One region of the Lysinibacillus sp. NPDC092081 genome, then DNA from elsewhere that is predicted to be linked to it. Evidence: riboswitches for the same ligand, from Rfam matches in the RefSeq annotation. Region 1 holds a riboswitch; the other holds the start of a gene.
What was found. A riboswitch is a leader RNA that binds a small molecule or an ion and turns the genes downstream of it on or off. The one in region 1 is predicted to bind cyclic di-AMP.
Positions count from the first base shown of each region.

Region 2: linked by a shared signal. The riboswitch ahead of ACIQLB_RS17330 (APC family permease) and the one ahead of ACIQLB_RS07175 (TrkH family potassium uptake protein) in region 1 are both predicted to bind cyclic di-AMP.

Region 1 covers NZ_JBIVRU010000002.1:487,717-498,379, reverse strand. The annotation lists gene ACIQLB_RS07200 (hypothetical protein) at 1-139, opposite strand, end outside; gene ACIQLB_RS07195 (hypothetical protein) at 195-683, opposite strand; gene floA (flotillin-like protein FloA) at 711-1,715, opposite strand; gene ACIQLB_RS07185 (NfeD family protein) at 1,719-3,047, opposite strand; gene rpsU (30S ribosomal protein S21) at 3,376-3,549, opposite strand; cyclic di-AMP (ydaO/yuaA leader) riboswitch at 3,801-3,942, shown strand; gene ACIQLB_RS07175 (TrkH family potassium uptake protein) at 4,073-5,410, shown strand; gene ACIQLB_RS07170 (potassium channel family protein) at 5,434-6,090, shown strand; gene ACIQLB_RS07165 (manganese catalase family protein) at 6,153-6,722, opposite strand; gene ACIQLB_RS07160 (spore coat protein CotJB) at 6,808-7,071, opposite strand; gene ACIQLB_RS07155 (spore coat associated protein CotJA) at 7,064-7,291, opposite strand; gene ACIQLB_RS07150 (DedA family protein) at 7,562-8,047, opposite strand; gene deoC (deoxyribose-phosphate aldolase) at 8,683-9,354, opposite strand; gene ACIQLB_RS07140 (hypothetical protein) at 9,455-9,757, opposite strand; gene mtaB (tRNA (N(6)-L-threonylcarbamoyladenosine(37)-C(2))-methylthiotransferase MtaB) at 10,110-10,663, opposite strand, start outside.
Region 2 covers NZ_JBIVRU010000013.1:5,427-13,748, reverse strand. The annotation lists gene ACIQLB_RS17330 (APC family permease) at 1-1,518, opposite strand, end outside; cyclic di-AMP (ydaO/yuaA leader) riboswitch at 1,696-1,845, opposite strand; gene ACIQLB_RS17325 (Nramp family divalent metal transporter) at 2,345-3,610, shown strand; gene ACIQLB_RS17320 (ABC transporter permease) at 3,981-4,670, opposite strand; gene ACIQLB_RS17315 (ABC transporter ATP-binding protein) at 4,663-5,586, opposite strand; gene ACIQLB_RS17310 (sensor histidine kinase) at 5,724-6,659, opposite strand; gene ACIQLB_RS17305 (response regulator transcription factor) at 6,664-7,356, opposite strand; gene ACIQLB_RS17300 (amino acid permease) at 7,534-8,322, opposite strand, start outside.

The DNA of each region.
Region 1 (10,663 bases):
GCACAGTAATATGGTAATCTGCATAGATAAAAGAGCATGATGAAGCATCAGCATGTAGAAAATGATATGGCCCAATGATTTTTAATGTTTCATATTGTAATAATTCAAGTAGTGGCGTTAATTGAAATAGTTTTCTCATAAAAAAATGCCTCCTTCTTCGGCAATATATGCATCGAAAAAGGAGGACATGCTAGTTATTTTCTTTTTGCTTTTGGAGGACCTAAAATTTCTGCCATTACAACAGCCTGCATGAATGATTTTTTTGATCTTGGTAATTGAAAAGCCGATTGTGATTCAGCTACTCCCACAACTTTTTTCCCAGCTGCCAAACGACCGATACTTTCTCTATTCGTAGTACGACTCATTTTCTCAGTTGGGATTAACGGTGGAGCTGCATAGCTCGGAACTTCCTTATTCACTGTTTCTTCGACAATTTTTTTCGGCTCTTCAACTTTAGGCTGTTCATTTTTCCATTCACCTATAAATTCACGCGCAAAATCTTCAAAGCTCTGTGGTTTAGAAGTAGGACGTTGCGCTGGAGTCATCTCTGCTTTTGTTATAACAGGAGGCTCAACATGTGAACCCTTATTGAAAGGAGGCATTGGTTTTTGTTCTTTCTTTTTTGATTTACCGAAAATAGAGCTGACTATGGCAATTATCACGACTATAATTAATTGTTCCATTTATAAGTACCGCTCCTTTCAGTTTTTTTATTCGTTAGGTTCATTTGATTCTGTTTTATCTGAGCTTACTTTAGAAATGGAGTCTCTCATAGCTGTATCTGCTTGAATGTTGCGGTAGTTCATGTAGTCCATAATACCAAGATTACCTGAACGTAGAGCTTCTGCCATCGCCTGTGGTACTTCAGCTTCTGCTTCTACTACTTTTGCCTTCATCTCTTGTACGCGTGCAATCATTTCTTGCTCGTTCGCTACAGCCATTGCACGACGTTCTTCAGCTTTCGCTTGGGCAATGTTTTTATCAGCCTGCGCTTGTTCAATTTGTAATTCAGCACCAATGTTTTTGCCGATATCAACGTCGGCAATATCGATCGATAAGATTTCAAATGCTGTCCCAGAATCTAAGCCTTTTGCTAATACTGTTTGAGAAATCATATCAGGATTTTCAAGAACTGTCGTATGACTAGTGGCGCTACCAATTGTAGAAACGATCCCCTCACCTACACGGGCAATAACCGTTTCTTCACCAGCACCACCGACTAAACGTTCAATGTTTGCGCGCACTGTAATACGTGCCTTCGCTTTTACTTCAATCCCGTTCATAGCAACACCTGCAATAAATGGTGTTTCAATAACTTTCGGGTTAACAGACATTTGTACCGCTTCTAATACATCACGTCCAGCTAAATCAATTGCCGCACAACGTTCAAATGTTAACTCAATATTTGCACGATGTGCCGCGATTAACGCATTTACTACACGGTCAACATTACCACCTGCTAAATAGTGACTTTCAAGTTGATTGATCGTTACAGGTAAACCTGCTTTATGCGCTTTAATTAATGGATTTACGATTCGTGATGGGACTACACGACGTAAACGCATACCGATTAATGTGAAAATACTAACGCGGACACCTGCAGCAAGTGCAGAAATCCACAACGCCACTGGTACAAAGGTAAAGAATACCGCGACAACAATGAATAATAAGACTAGCCCTACAATTGGACCTATTAAAGCCAAATCAAATCCCATTTGTTATTCCTCCATCTCTTTTTCTGTTTGTCTCACAACAATACGTGAGCCCTCTACTTTAATAACTTCTACATGTTTCTCGGCATCAACATAGCCACCTTCCGATACTACGTCAATGCGTTCATTACCAAATAGCATTGTACCTGCTGGACGAAGTGGTGTAATCGTTGTACCCACTTTTCCAAGCAGCTCTGTGCGATTCACGTTAGATACATAGCCCTCTTCCGTCGTTGTCGCATCCATCAAGACTAGCTTGTTTAAAACATGCAATTTTTTACCGAAAAATTTCATCAGGATCACCATTCCTATTATCGCTACAACAAGCGCAATGAAAATCGCTATAATCATTTGCATCATGTTCGCACCTGCCAGTATTAGACTTAGTAATATTAGCACACCACCTAAAATACCAACAATACCCCCGGGGACAAAAAATTCCGCAATAACAAGCGCCAAGCCTACAATAAATAAAAGTAATGTTTCATAACCTGCCAAGCCTGCCACCATATGACCGAAGAAAAATAATCCAAGTGCTGACAATCCCATTATACCTGGAACACCAAAACCTGGCGAATATAGCTCAACTACAAGTCCCAAACTTGCAATCGACAATAAAATTGGAACTATAATCGGATTCGTAATAAAACGAGCAAGTTTTTCAGCAAACGTAGGTTCAACTGGAACGATGTCACTGCCTTTTAATTGCGTTTCTTCTAAAAGATCTTGGAAATTCGAAACCGTCCCATTAGAATAGCCAACCTTTTTTGCCTCCGAAGCAGATAAAGTTAATAATTTCCCTTTTTCTGCTCGAAATTCTGGTAAATCAACAGATGCATCAGCCATTGCTCGTGCATATTTTGGAATGCGGTTTTTCGATTCTGCAGCTGCCTCCATTTGAGCAACCCATGCACTGTGAGCCTTTAAGTCTGCTGCATTTCCTGCTGAGTCAATAACTGCAGCCGCCCCGATCGTTCCATTTGGCACCATATAGATTTCATCCGCATGTAAGGCTAAAAAGGCACCTGCAGAATGCGCATCTTTGTTAATATACGCGATCGTACGTATATCTGTTGCATCCATAAGCATAGCAATGTCACCTGCTGCATTCACGAAACCGCCAGGCGTATGAATGTCTAAAATAATCGCCTCTGCATAATTTTCTTCCGCCTCTTTAAAAGCTCGTTCTAAAAATGCGTGAAGTCCTCGTTCTACTTCATTATGAATAGGTATGTGGTAGACCTTACTACTTGCAAAAGCCGACGTTAATGGAAACGCTAACAAAAATATCATCCAAATAACTAATAAATAACTGAGGATTCTTCGTCTTCGCATCTTTTTCCCTCCCTTCTAACATGCTTCTCTCCTGTATATACGACTAACTATGCGAAAAGTTTCAGAAATCCTAATAATTTTATTATACAATGAATTTTTAATTTACGGGGCTTTAATAACCGTATATAGAATTAGTATATAACATAAAAGCCGAATGAATCTCAGGGATCACATTCGGCTTCTCCAATATGTACGTAAATTTGAGAGCTCTTAAAGTAAAATACCTGAAATTAATCGAAACACGATTAATTTCAGGTATATTTTTGTCTGCTCAGTGAATCATACAATTGCGTGTTATGAACGTAGGGATTTTTAATGGGAAATTAAATTACCACTTACGTTTACGTGCAGCTTCTGATTTCTTTTTACGTTTAACGCTAGGTTTTTCGTAGAACTCGCGCTTTCTAACTTCTTGAATTGTACCACTTTTTGATACAGTACGTTTGAAGCGGCGAAGAGCATCTTCAAGCGATTCGTTTTTGCGAACGACAGTTTTTGACATCTCTCTTTCCCTCCCTCCGAACACACGTCAATACACAAGTAGGCAAATAACCAACTGTTGTGTACTAAAGAATTATAACGTATTGTCTAAAAATGGTCAATAGAAAGTATACGAATTAATCTGATGAATTTTTGGTGTTATTACCTTAAGAATTTTCAACTTACTTTTGGACAACAATAAATATAAATATTTCTTCCTAATAATTCGGGGTTTACAAAAAATAGAATATGGGCGTAGAATAATCACATTCAATTAAATATCTGCCTAATCTCAATAATTTATGAGAACGGAGGACCCAATATTTGGGGTTAATCCTGCATTTGCAGAAGGGATGAGACACTCTTTCGCCATTCTACCCGTCAGCTAACTTCGTCGGCTTAAGCGAAGGAGGTCATATTAGACCACCATTATTAGTATGTTTATTTTTATGCTTTCATAAAATACTAAAACAGTTGGTCTTTTTATTATGTCTTATTTTTAGTGTCGAGTTAAAAATTTTTTCACAAGCATTAAGGAGAATATGATGAAAACAATTAAAAATAAATTAAATCCTCCAAAAATACTCGTACTCGGTTTTGCAGCTATTATCCTAATTGGAACATTTTTATTGACTCTCCCTATAGCAACAGAGAATGGTGAAGGGCTTACATTTTTAAACGCCTTATTTACTGCTACTTCTGCAACATGCGTAACAGGATTGGTTGTTGTAGATACCGGTGATACTTTTTCTGTATTTGGAGAATTAGTTATTTTATCACTTATCCAAATTGGTGGATTAGGCTTTATGACGTTTGCAACATTAGTATTTTTAATTTTAGGAAAAAAAATTTCTTTAAAAGAACGACTTTTATTAAAGGAGGCCTTCAATAATATATCAATTGCCGGTCTTGTTAAATTAGTTAAAAGGATACTGTTATTTACAGTACTAATTGAAATGATAGGTGGTTTAATTTTATCTATCCGTTTTTCATTTGACATGCCTGTAGGTCAAGCTATTTATTTTGGTTTATTTCATTCGATCTCGAATTTTAACAACGCTGGATTTGATATAATGGGGGGCTTTAAAGGATTAACAGAATATGTAGATGACCCGTTTATCGTATTAACTATTTGTACACTTATTACAATTGGTGGCTTAGGATTTATCGTCATCAATGAACTATATGAATATCGAAATACAAAACGCCTTTCCGTGCATACAAAAATTGTATTAACCACAACACTTATTTTAACAGTAGGCTCAACTATTTTAATATTCTTATTTGAATATGGAAATAGTAGTACCCTCGGACCATTATCTGAATGGGGCAAAGTCCTTGGTTCATTATACCAAGCTGTTACACCGAGGACTGCCGGGTCTAATACACTGTCTATCGGTGATTTAACACATTCAACACTATTTTTAACAATTCTACTAATGTTCATTGGAGCAGGTTCTGGTTCAACTGCTGGGGGAATAAAAATAACAACCTTCGCTGTTTTAGTTGCCACGATGTGGTCACAAATTCGAGGAAAAGAAGATGTTGTCCTCTATAGACGTAGAATAGTTAACGAAACAATTTTAAAAGCTTTAACTGTCACAATGTGTGGAATGATGATAGTTGTACTCGTCACAATTAGCTTAAGTATTACAGAACAAAGTCATAGTTTTATGATGTATTTATTTGAGGCAACCTCTGCTTTTGGTACAGTTGGACTTTCAATGGGCTTAACTACTGAGTTATCACCTGTTGGCCGACTAATTATCATACTTACAATGTTTGCAGGTAGATTAGGTCCATTAACTATTGCTTTTGCCATTACAAAACGACGGAAATCTGAGGCATTCCGTCATCCTAAAGGAAATATAATGATTGGGTAAACACGCAAAGGGAGTGCTGAATGATGACTATTAAACAATATGCTGTAATTGGTCTAGGTAGATTTGGAACAAGTGTAGCTCGCAAATTACAAGAAGCTGGGCAAGAAGTTTTAGGAATTGATATTAACGAAGAAAGAGTCGAAGATGCCGAACTATATGTAACACATGCAGTAGTCGCTGATACGACTGAAGAAAAGGCCCTTACCTCTATTGGAATAGGCAATTTTGATTGTGTCATTGTTGCAATCGGAAGTGAAATGCAATCGAGTATTTTAACCGTATCTTTATTAAAAGAACTCGGAATCAAAAAAGTGATTGCAAAAGCTCTTGGAAAAAGACACGGGCAAGTCTTAGAAAAAGTAGGAGCCGACTGGGTTATCTATCCCGAAAGAGATATGGGAGAGAGAGTTGCCAATCAGCTTCTCTCACCTAATATGCTAAATTATATTGAATTATCAAAAGAATACAGTATAGAAGAAATTATGATTCCTTCAAAAATGGCGAAACAAAATCTTCGAGATTTAGATCTTCGAGCGAAGTATAATGTAAGTGTAATTGCTATTGTTCGAGAAGGAAACATTATTATTTCCCCCTCTCCTGAGCAAATTATTGAAGAAGAAGACATATTAGTCATGATTGGTCATCGGAAGGATCTTGCTTCATTTTCAAATATTGAATAGCAATCAATTAGGCTGTTAAAAGAAGTTTTTTCTGAACAGCCTATTTTTATTTCTGGATACTTTTAAAAGATTTTCTGACTATCCCTATCGTCTTTTAAAATCTCTACAGCCTCTCTGAAACGTAGAGAATGGACGATTTCTCGTTCACGTAAAAATTTCAGGCTATCATTCAAATCAGTGTCATCAGATAAATCAATAATCCACTGATATGTCGCTCGTGCTTTTTCTTCAGCTGCAATATCCTCATACAAATCAGCAATCGGATCCCCTTTAGCCTGAATATAAGTTGCCGTAAACGGTGATCCAGCTGCATTCTGATAAAATAATGCCCTGTCATGATTTGCATAGTGTTCTCCAAGACCTGCCTCTTTTAGCATCTCTGGAGTAGCATCCTTCGTAAGTTTATAGACCATCGTGGCAATCATTTCTAAGTGAGAAAATTCCTCTGTTGCTATATCTGTTAACAAACCGACCACTTTATCAGGAATAGTATAGCGCTGATTCATATATCGAAGTGCTGCTGCTAATTCTCCATCTGCACCACCATACTGCTCAATTAAATACTTAGCTAGCATAGGGTTACATGTACTCACCCTTACTGGATACTGGAGCTTCTTTTCGTAATACCACAAAAAAATTCCTCCTAGTTACTCATAATCAATTATGCCGAGACATAATTGCTTCCAGAACGCTACAAAAAACATTCGCTGAAAGAAGTTAGACTTGCCATGGCCAAGGTGTATCTACCCAATTAAAAGGATAATTTGAATAACTTCTCCCAAAATTCATAAGTGGACCAAATTTTTGCTCAAATTCAACCTTAAGTCGCATACTTATTTCAGTGTTTTCGTTAAATTGCTGGATAGCATCATAATCGTGAGGATGAGTATCTAAATAAAGATTTAATTCCACTATTACAAAATCAATGGCTTGTATTTCTTCAAGTAGCTTATAAAATTCGGGTGGCATCTCTTTACTCATTCTTTATCCCTCCTTCTTGAGGATTTGGATAGGGGCTAAATAATTGAGGCCATAACGTGCCAGATCTGAGAGCTTCTCTAGAGGTTTGATATTGTGGTAGCCCAGGCGGTTGAAAACCCATATATAATTGAGGCGGTGTAGAAAAACTTTTAACTCTTATAGGTGGACATGGATCGTATCGGCTAATAAAAGGCTTCCAGTATTTATATTGCGAAAACATTGTATCCTCCCTTCTATAATCCATTACATCAGTGGAGTATATGAGGTAGATTAAATTATTATTCAGACTAGTGTTATGATCTGGAGGAAGTCCCATAACCGTTACTATTGAACTTGGTGGGAGACTTCTGCAGAAAGAAGTTAATGTCATGCTCAAACAAAATTTAGACGATCACTTGACAAGATCAATACGAACACAAAAAACAGCTCGCTTTTTGAAAAATGCGGCTGTTTTTGTACCTATTATGCATTTAGAATTTGACCAAAATCTTTATATAGTTACACCTAAAAAATATCCTATAGAAATAAAAATAATTACCCATGTTAAAGCTCCAAAACAAGCGAAAGCAAGATAAGTCCTAAACTTCATCTGGGTTATTCCAGACATGTAACTTGTTACATGTCTAATACCTGGTACATAATATCCTATAATAATTGTCCATGGTCCAAATCGATGAAACCATCGTTCAACTTTAGTAAACCGTTTATTATTGAGACCAATCCATTTTCCATATTTCAACACTATAGGTTTCCCTAATTTATTTCCAATTAAATAGCTAATAATCATACCAGTAGTTGAGCCAAGAAAGCTTAAAAGTATACTCAATAGAAAACTTAAATGCCCTTCATGGCACATATATCCCACAAACGTCATCAAGATCTCATCGGGAACGGGTAAGCCAATTATCCCTAAAGATAATAGTAAAAATATTGCAAGATATCCATATTGACTTATAAAACTGCTTATGAATTCCACGGATAGTTTCTCCTTTTTTAGTACAATTCGTTACCTTTATTCGTTACCATTATCATCAAACATCATATATTTCCCCATTTTCCGCTAAAGAATTAAACCCCTGGAATGATTATTAATAACGGAGAGGCAATTAAGATTAAATAATAGTAATAATGGATGAACGACCCAGCAATACACATTCAATCTTTCTATGTTATCGATGTTACTAGATTATGTAAGAATTTGTTCCGTATCTATACAATGTTCTTATAAAGAAAAAATTAATCAGTCCAATAAACAAATTAGGACTTTTTAGATAGCATAGATATTTATATTGATAAAACCATAAAATTATAAAATTTCTCCCTATCATTTTTTGCAATTACTCTTCATAATACATCATCTACTCTGAGTTAAAAAGAGGGGTATTGTGGATGAAACAATTACAATGAATCAATTGGATAAAATTTTTGATATAAATCATCACTAATTAAGGAGATTTATCAACTTGTTTTAATGTTGAGGGATTTCAAATTGCGGGGATTAAAGAGGTTACGACACACGCATTGTACAATACTAGAATCGTAAACATGCACATGGGGCTAGTCCATAACGAACAGCCCCATAACATTTACTATAAGTATTTTTTATTATTATTAATAATTAGAATCTGCAATTAATCCGTTCATAATAGCAACACCAGAGCTTGCTCCAATACGAGTGGCTCCAGCCTCAACCATCTTTTTCATATCCTCTAAGCTTCGTACACCGCCAGAAGCTTTTACACCTAAATCTGGGCCTACTGTTTTACGCATTAAGGCAATATCTTCTGCTGTCGCGCCTCCAGTAGAAAAACCTGTTGATGTTTTCACATAGTCAGTACCTGCTGCCACAGCTAGTTCACATGCTTTTACTTTTTCTTCCTCAGTTAGAAGGCAAGATTCAATAATTACTTTTACAAGTGCGCTGCCTTTTGCCGCTTCAACAACTGCTGCAATATCTGCTTGCACAAGGTCATAGTTTTTATCCTTTAATGCACCGATATTGATAACCATATCTACCTCTTTTGCACCGTTAGCAATCGCATCTTTCGCTTCGAACGCTTTAACAGCTGGCGTGTTAGCACCTAAAGGGAAGCCAATTACAGTACAAACTAAAACGTCTGAGCCTTGTAAAAGCTCGCTGCTATATTTCACCCAAGTTGGATTTACACAAACAGAAGCAAAGTTAAATTGTTTTGCCTCTGCACATAGTTTTTCGATTTGCTCTTTTGTTGCTTCAGCTTTTAATAACGTGTGATCAATCATACGCGCGAAATTTTGTTCCATTTTTATTAAACTCTCCTCTATCAACAAGTTGTACGTACCTCTCTGAATCATAACATTTTTTAACGTTGCCGTCTAATTTCTTACTGAAGTTAGATGACTTCTAATTATTTTTAAAAAGCATTAAACTTGTGTAATTAAAGATTTTGGAAAGCCAACGATAGATGCTCCTCAATTGCGAAAGCGGCATACCAAATAGAGATTGTAACGATAGTATTAAAGCTGAAATTGTCACAAGACTTGTCATGCCCATTTCTTTTAACCCTTCAGAGGTCACAAGAAAAGCAATAATTCCACCAGTTAGTGGACCTGTTCCCGCAACAGCGCTTTCATAATCAAAAATCATAGGAATCAAAAGAAGAATTAAACTTGCACCAACAATAATGCCCATCAAAGAAATGACCACTGCCCTCCATTGACTACGAATAGTATTAAGTGGAATTAGTGTACCCATACGAATGATTATCGGAGCTGTTCCTAGTACAACACCAACTTCAATAATATTCTTCTGCTAAGTCTAATATTTGTGCGATAGAAGGCTTTAGTCCAACTCATCCAATTTTGTACATGCTGTTTACCAACTTCCTTTAAGCTGAGATAAATTCAGTTCATTTAAATAAACATTTAGTGTAAGCTAATTACACTTTTATACTATTTTAGCATGTTATTTGTAGGAAAAATACGTGATATCTTTAATTGAACATATAGTAAAACACCGTCCAAAATTGAACGGTGTTTTTATTCATAGTTACCCTATATTATTTTACAGTTTCTAATACACGAACAAATTGTCCTTTAGAATGTGGATATCCAGCTTGAGTAATTTTCACCTTCACAAGTTGACCGATTAGGCTTTCAGGACCTTCAAAGACTACTTTTAAGTAATTATCTGTATAACCAGTTAAAAGTCCTGCCTCATCGCTTCCATCATGCACGAATTCTTCAGGAATTACCTCTAGTACTTGATCTTCAAAGCGAGAAGCATATTCCTTTGCTAATTGGTCATTTAATGCGATTAATCGATGAACACGTTCGTTTTTAATGTCCTCGTCAATTTGGTCCTCCATGCGCGCTGCTGGTGTACCTGTACGTGGAGAGAACGGGAATACGTGTAATTCCGAAAACTTATGATCACGTATAAAGTTATATGTTTCCATGAATTCTTCCTCAGTTTCTCCTGGGAAACCTACGATTACGTCAGAAGTGACAGCCAAGTCTGGTAAAGCTTCATGTAGTTTAGTTAAGCGTTCACCGAAGAACTCCATTGTATACTTACGACGCATACGTTTTAAAACTGTATCAGAGCCAGATT
Region 2 (8,322 bases), on a different contig from region 1:
CACATAAAAGGCAATAATTTTATCAACGTTTAATGTCTGCGCGTAATGCAATGTGTTTTCGACTACTTTCGTAATACCAGCAACAGGGACAATGAAAATATTACCCTCAACATTCGGTAATTCCACATTATCTAATCTTAGCTGTTCACCAACTGTTTTGTAATGCTGTTTAATACGGTGGAACGTCCAAATAATAATTGGTAAAAAGATAAACACTGGCCATACCTGAGGTAATTTTGTCACAAAAAACATCATGGCTACAATAAAGGAAATGACCGCTCCAATCGTATTAATTGCAAATTTAGCCACCCAACCTTTTGGCTTTTCACGCCACCATTTTCGCATCATGCCAGCCTGCGCTAAAGTAAACGGAATAAACACACCAACTGCATAAAGTGGAATCAAATGCTCTGTTGTTCCACCAAATAAAAAGATTAAAACAATGGCAGCTAAACCAAGCATCATAATGCCATTTGAATAACCAAGTCGATCCCCACGAATTTGGAATATTCTTGGGATAAAACCGTCCTTCGATAAATTGACAGCCAGTAAAGGAAAGGCCGAATAACCTGTATTTGCAGCAAGTACTAATATCATCGCTGTTGTTCCTTGTACTATATAATAAAAAATATTACGACCTACACTTGCCTCCGCAATTTGTGAGACAACCGTTTCTTTCGCATTTGGAGCAACACCATAAAAATATGCTAAACTCACAATACCGATAAATAGCACTGCTAAAATACCGCCCATAGCCAGTAATGTTTTAGACGCATTTTTCGGCGCTGGATCTCTAAAATTAGGAATAGCATTTGAAATGGCTTCAACACCAGTCAAAGCTGAGCTTCCCGATGCAAATGCTTTTAATAAGATAAATAGACTAATACCCGCAACTGGTGTACCAACCTTTGGATGCAAATCTGCTGGAACTTGCCCTGTTACTACGTTATAAGCCCCTACCCCGATTAACATCAGAATCACGATCACAAACAAATAAACGGGATACGCTAAAATGGATGCAGATTCTGTGACACCACGTAGGTTTAAAATCGTTAAACATATAACAAAAAACACAGCGATTACAACGTTATATGAATGCAGACTTGGAAATGCCGATGTAATGGCATCTGTTCCAGCCGATACACTTACAGCAACTGTTAAAATATAATCGACAAGCAATGATCCACCTGCGACTAGACCTGCATTGACACCTAAATTTTCCCGAGAAACTACATATGCTCCACCACCATGTGGATACGCATAAATAACCTGACGGTACGAGAAAATAAGTGCTGTCAGTAACACAACTACCCCAGCAGCAATCGGTAGAGAATACCAAAAGGCAACCGTACTTACTGTCATGAGTACAATTAAAATTTGCTCAGGTCCATACGCTACTGATGACAAAGCATCAGACGATAGTATGGCAAGTGCTTTTGTTTTACTAAGCTTTTGTTCCCCTAACACATCAGATCTCAATGGTTTACCGATAATAAAACGTTTTAATGAGGATTTCATTTTCTACACCTTCTAGTTTCATAGAATGTGTTTCACATTTCTAAATCGATTACACTTTTGCATAATCGGTTTTCTGTCCATTCACCGGGGCCTTGTTTCATTAAATGAAGATAAAAAAAATCTACAAGCCATCACTAAATAAGACTTGTAGACGCTCATTCGTCTGCCAAGCTCCACTTTTCTGCTCTTAACGCTTACGAGGTTAGCTGTCGGATTCGGGCCTGAGTAGCCCTACCCCTCAATAAATGAAGAGATTCACCCCAAGGATTACCTATGTAATCCGTAAAAATCGGGTCCCCCGCGTCATTGCTTCAGCGATTTAGAAATTTGAAACTTTTATAATGATGTCATATTACGCCTGTATTTAAAAAAAGTAAAGATGAAAAGAACGGTTACAAAAAATTTTTTTCACTTGATATTTCGAACAGTTTTATTATGGCCCCAAAACAACACCCCGAATTTTGGAAATGGATTATTCTTTAAAGAATAACATTTTAATATTGGTAGAAAATATGTGAATACCTGAATTGGAAATCAATTAAAAAGATACTTTATAAGTATATTCCCTCTTTTAAAATGGATAAGTACATTAATCCTTGATCATTTTCAAATGAATCGAATATTCCGCTAGGATGCTTCCATACATTGATACAAAAGCTGCATTCTTCAATTACAATTGGTTTACTATATCAAAAACATTTCGAATTAAGTAAAAAATTAAACAAACTTCTTCACATTTTTAGGTTCTAGCTATAAAATAGTACTATACATTTTCCTCTAGGAAACTTTATTTCGCTTGCGATACTCTTTGAAATGAGGGAACAACATGGTTTACAAACAAATGAATAAATCGCCTGCTGAGGCGGTTTTAGATGGAGATATAAAAGGCTGGCGACGAATCTTACCGTTTCTCGGCCCAGCATTCATCGCAGCAGTTGCCTATATTGATCCAGGTAACTTTGCAACAAATATTACAGCAGGTTCACAATATGGATATTTACTGCTTTGGGTAATCGCCTTTTCTAATTTAATGGCGGTGTTAATTCAATCTTTGTCGGCAAAGCTTGGTATTGCGACAGGTAAAAATTTACCCGAAGTAGCACGTGAACATTTTTCTAAAAAAACTTCTATTTTTTTATGGATACAGGCTGAATTGGTCATTATTGCAACAGACCTAGCAGAATTTATTGGAGCTGCACTAGGGCTGTACTTGTTATTCAATATTCCAATGTTACCTGCAGCGCTTATTACAGCAGTCGGCTCATTTGCTATTTTAGAATTACAACGCAGAGGCTTTAGAGCGTTTGAAGCGGGTATTTCTGGCATGGTGCTTATTGTCGTATTAGCATTTGCATTCCAGACATTTTTAGCACAGCCGAATTGGGGCGAAGTAACAATAGGCATGTTCACACCACGCTTCGATGGAGTAGATTCTATTTTACTCGCAACGGGTATTTTAGGGGCAACTGTTATGCCACACGCTATTTACTTGCATTCTTCATTAACCCAAAATCGGGTCGTTGGTCGAAATGATGCTGAAAAAAAACGTATATTCCGTTTTGAGTTTATTGATATTATTATCGCAATGATTATCGCTGGCGCTATCAATATGAGTATGCTTGTTATTGCTGCAGCCGTATTCCATACACAAGGTGTAGTAGTTGAAGATTTAGATATCGCTTATACCGGATTAAAAGAGGCGCTTGGCCCGATGGCGGCGGTGTCCTTTGGCCTTGGCCTTCTCATTGCAGGTCTTGCTAGCTCTTCAGTTGGTACACTTGCAGGTGACGTTGTAATGCAAGGCTTTATAAGAATGAAAATTCCACTCTATTTACGCCGTGCTATTACAATGCTACCTCCTTTGATTATCATTGCATCCGGTGTTAATGCAACTTATGCACTTGTCCTAAGTCAAGTTGTTTTATCGTTTGGTATTGCATTTGCTCTTGTACCGCTTGTTATGTTTACAAGTAAGCGCGACATCATGGGAAGCCTTGTCAACCATCGTATTACAACGATATTAGGATGGATTGTCGTGGCGATTGTAGTTGCTTTAAATCTTTATTTATTATGGCAAACGGTATTTGGTTAAAGAAATGCCAGGCACAAAGACCATCATTTGGTTTTGTGTCTGGCATTTCTACATATAAGGGGCTTTTTTCATAACGCGGGTTGATTTCCGCTCCGACTGGGCGCTTTGTTGCTGTCGCTTCGCTTTCGCACAGAGCAGAGCTTCCTGGGGGCGTCCGATGAGCCGCTTCACTCGCGTTGCTCGCTCCAGGGTCTCGGGCCAACACGATGTTGGTCACGAAGGCGTTATCACAGGATGTGATGGTTTTAGCCTTCGTTCCTCTATTGCTAATCCCCAAGGAGTCACCCAGTCTCCACTCCAATCAACTTATATATATGTCATACGTTTTAACAATTGTCATCCCCTACTACAATGCGCTATTTTTTTATCCTTAAATATCTATCTTCTCAATGTTTCGGAACGATAAATAGGCCACGCTTATACCGATAATAGCTAAAGTAATTGGTATGAAAATAATATCATACAAGGTGAAGTTGCCTGAATTTGATGATACGGCCGATACAATTATTATAGATGATATAATCGTTGCCGGAACGGAGTATTTTCTCATACCAAAATACAATGGTATTAATGCGATGCATGATGCTGAAACTGCATTCATGATCATAGCAGGAATTCGTTGTATTATGAAAGAGAACGTTAATGTATCCGGGAGCAATTGAAAACCCTCACTAACAGTACAAAAAATCGCTGTGACAAAAATAGTCGATAAAATAATTGCACTAAAGGTAAAAAGAACAACAATGGCTAGCTTTGAAGCAATTAGTTTTTTTCTATTGATCGGGTACATAAATGCTACGGTAATAGTTTTAAATTTAAATTCTCCAATAATAAACTTGGCGATTAACACACTAGCAAAAATAATAAATACTGCTCTTACACCTGAATCTATAATGCCAAATGCCCTCTGATAAGTTCTAAAATCTTGATCCCCTTCTATTTTAGTAATAAATATAAGCATAAATATAACACCTAGTATTATAAAATTTGCAAAAATAGCTCTTTTTATATATGAACCAATATGATATTTTTTCATTTCTAGCCGCATTAAATTAAGCACTAGCGACACCTCCATTGATTAGCTTCAAGAAATAATCCTCTAATGAACTTGTTTTTTTGCTAATGCCCTCAATTTCAATATCATGCTCAATCAATGTTTTAGATAGCACCTTTTGTGAAACTGTCGAATCATAAATTCGAATACAATTGTCATCCATTAGTTTGAAATTAGTAATATTTAATTTACTTTCTATAATAAAGACAGCCTTTTCCCCATCATTGACAGTTACTTCAATATAATCTGTTTGACTACGATTGACAGCGTCCATTGATACTTCCTTAATTAATCTTCCATCTTTAATAACTCCAACTGTATCTGCCAATTGTTCAATTTCACCCAAAATATGACTAGAGATAATAATCGTAATGCCATACTCTTTACAAAGCATCTTGAATAGCTCTCGAAGCTCTTTAATGCCAACTGGATCTAGTCCATTAATCGGCTCGTCTAAAATAAGCAATTCTGGCTTCGTAATAATTGCACGTGCAATACCCAATCGTTGTTTCATCCCAAGGGAAAAGTCTTTCACACGCTTATTCTCCGTATTTGTTAGTTTTACTAAACCTAGAACATGCGCAATCTCTTTCTTGTCATAATAGCCCATATATTCGCAATGTAATTCTAACGTTTCCTTTGCTGTTAAATCTTCATAAAAAATCGGGTATTCAATAATCGTTCCCATCCTTTTCAGCACGTCGTATGAGCGGTCCATTAATTTTTCACCAAAGATTTCAATATCTCCACTCGTTGGCTTCGTAAGGTTTGTTAGCATTTTCATGACTGTCGTTTTCCCGGCACCATTAGGACCTAAAAAACCGTAGATCTCTCCCTTTTTCACATGCATAGACACAGCAGAAACGACTTCTTTTCCCTCAAATACCTTCGTAAGCTGATTTGTTTTCACAATATAGGTCATGTAGATCTCTCCTTTAAATTTAGCTATCCTTATTATAAAAAATGAAACTCTCTAATTTATTACTTGATTCTTACAAATTTCTTAAGCGCAGAAGAAAAGCTTGTAAAGCAATTAAAATGCTCTACAAGCATGACTGTTCAGTACATCATTCGTTTTAAAGAAACCGTAAAAATAGTCTTCTCATATGGGATACTAGAAAGCTGGATGGAGCCATCCATTAATTCTACAAGACGTTTTGTAATCGTTAAGCCAAGGCCACTCCCCTGGAAGGATTTATTTCTTGAATCCTCAAGTGTATACATTCTTTCAAAAACATTATCAATATGATATTCGTCAATCCCCTTACCACAATCCCATACATCAATAAAAATATTCGTATCATCATTTCTTACTGTAAGCCCAATAATGTTTCCTGCCGCCCCATAGGCAATAGCATTTGACAATAAATTATTCAGAACCCTATCTAATGCTTCTTCATTGCCAAGTGCATACAAGGATATCTCTGGTATTGCTATATCAATCTCTAGCCCCATCGAAGTGATCATATCGTAAAATGATAAAATGTTTTTCCGGCAAATTTCACTTACATTAATTTTCGTCATTGGATAATCTGTATCTCCAGCCTCCAATTTTGCCAGGTCAAAAAATGTATGGATTATTTTTAATACTTCCAATGTTTTCGAGTGAACGCCAGTGAGCAATCGTTTCTGCTCCTCTTCACTAAGTGAGTGATGAAGCTTCAGCATTTCCGTATAACCTAGTACAACTGTTAAAGGCGTTTTAAGATCATGTGAAATATTGGCTAACATCTTTTTCATGGAGCCTTCCATTTTTCGATGTGTCGCCAGTACTTTTTGATTGTGGTCTAGCAACGCATTCATCGCAATCAGTAACTGCTGTAATTCTTGATTTGTTGTCGATGCTAAAATCTTTTCGCTTGATTGTTCGTTAATGATTGCTTGCAGTTTTTGATGCATGTATTGAATAGTAGCGTTCTGTTGTTTTTTTGCTCTCACCTGAAAAATAATAATACCTACGAGTAACACAATCATCAGTAATAGAAATATAATCATCTGTTTATCCTTCAAATTTATAGCCAATTCCCCAAAGCGTTTTAATATACCTAGGATTGGATGGATCGTCTTCCACTTTTTCACGTAATCTTCTTATATGTACATTAATAATATTTTCATCTCCATAGTAAGCATCATTCCAAATCAATTGATAAATTTGCTGCTTTGTAAAAACTCGATTACGATTTGTCACGAATAATTTTAAGATACCAAATTCCTTTGAAGTGAGCTTTACTTGTTGTCCATTCTTCTCAACTGAAAAATTAACAAGGTCAATCGATAAGTTATCTATCTCTACTATATCTTTCTTATCCTCTATTTGAGTGGAGTATTTTGTAGCTCTTCTAATGGCTGCTTTAACACGTGCCGAAAATTCCAGCATCGAAAACGGCTTGGCGATATAATCATCTGCCCCTAATCCTAATCCTAACGCTTTATCAACATCACTATCCTTGGCTGACATGATGATAATCGGAAGTGATGCTTGCTCTCGTATGATCTTTAAAACCTCTAATCCATTAAGCTTCGGTATCATAATATCCAAGATCACTAAATCAAAGGGATTGTTTAAACAATTTTGTAATGCTTCTTCTCCATTTACTGCAGTAGCGACAATGAACCCCTCCATCGTTAAATAGTTTTCTACCATTTCACGAATGGCTTCGTCATCTTCTACAAGTAAAATATGCTTTTGCACTTACACGCACCTCTCCCCAACATAAAACCTTTTTGATTTGCCATTTATATAACAGTCTACCATATTAAGGCTGCACGCCAAAAGTAGGTGATAAATTCGGGAAATTTATTAATATTTTTTAACTAAAAAAACTGCCCTGCAAGTCATTTTCTATGACTCACAGGACAGTTTTATTTATTATTGTTCGACTTTTAAATCACATTGCTCTAATGGAAGCATTTTTGTTTTATGCTTGATTTTATAGCCAAGCCATAAGAATAAGAACAGTGGAATACCGATATATGAGACAAGGACACCGTACCAATCTATTGTATCACCCATAAAGGCACTGTAGTTTTGTCCAATAACAACAATCATACAAACCGTAAAGGCAAATAGCGGGCCGAATGGGAATAGCCTTGCTTTATACGGCAACAATTTCGGATCTAGTCCCTGTACCTCGAACGCTCGACGGAAACGGTAATGGCTAAATGCAATTCCTAACCATGCAATGAAGCCAGACATCCCAGAGGCATTTAGCAGCCACATATAGACCACACCATCACCAAAGAATGAAGCTAAAAATGCTAGACAGCCTACTGCTAAAGTTGCCATTAATGCGTAAATCGGAATACCTCGACGGCTTAGTTTAGTGAAAATTTTCGGTGCATGTCCATCTATCGCTAATTGCCAAAGCATACGTGACGATGCGTAAAGCCCTGAATTCCCTGCTGATAGCATTGCCGTTAGAATGATAGCATTCATCAATGATGCAGCAAAGGCAATTCCTAAACGGTCGAATACTAGCGTAAATGGTGAAACAGCGATATCTTCAGATAGCAATCGTGCGTCTGTAAATGGAATCAACATCCCAATTGCAGCAATCGCTAAAATATAAAATAAAAGAATTCGCCAGAAAACAGACTTAACGGCTTTCGGAATGTTTTTACCAGGGTCATCCGTTTCACCTGCTGTTATTCCAAGTAG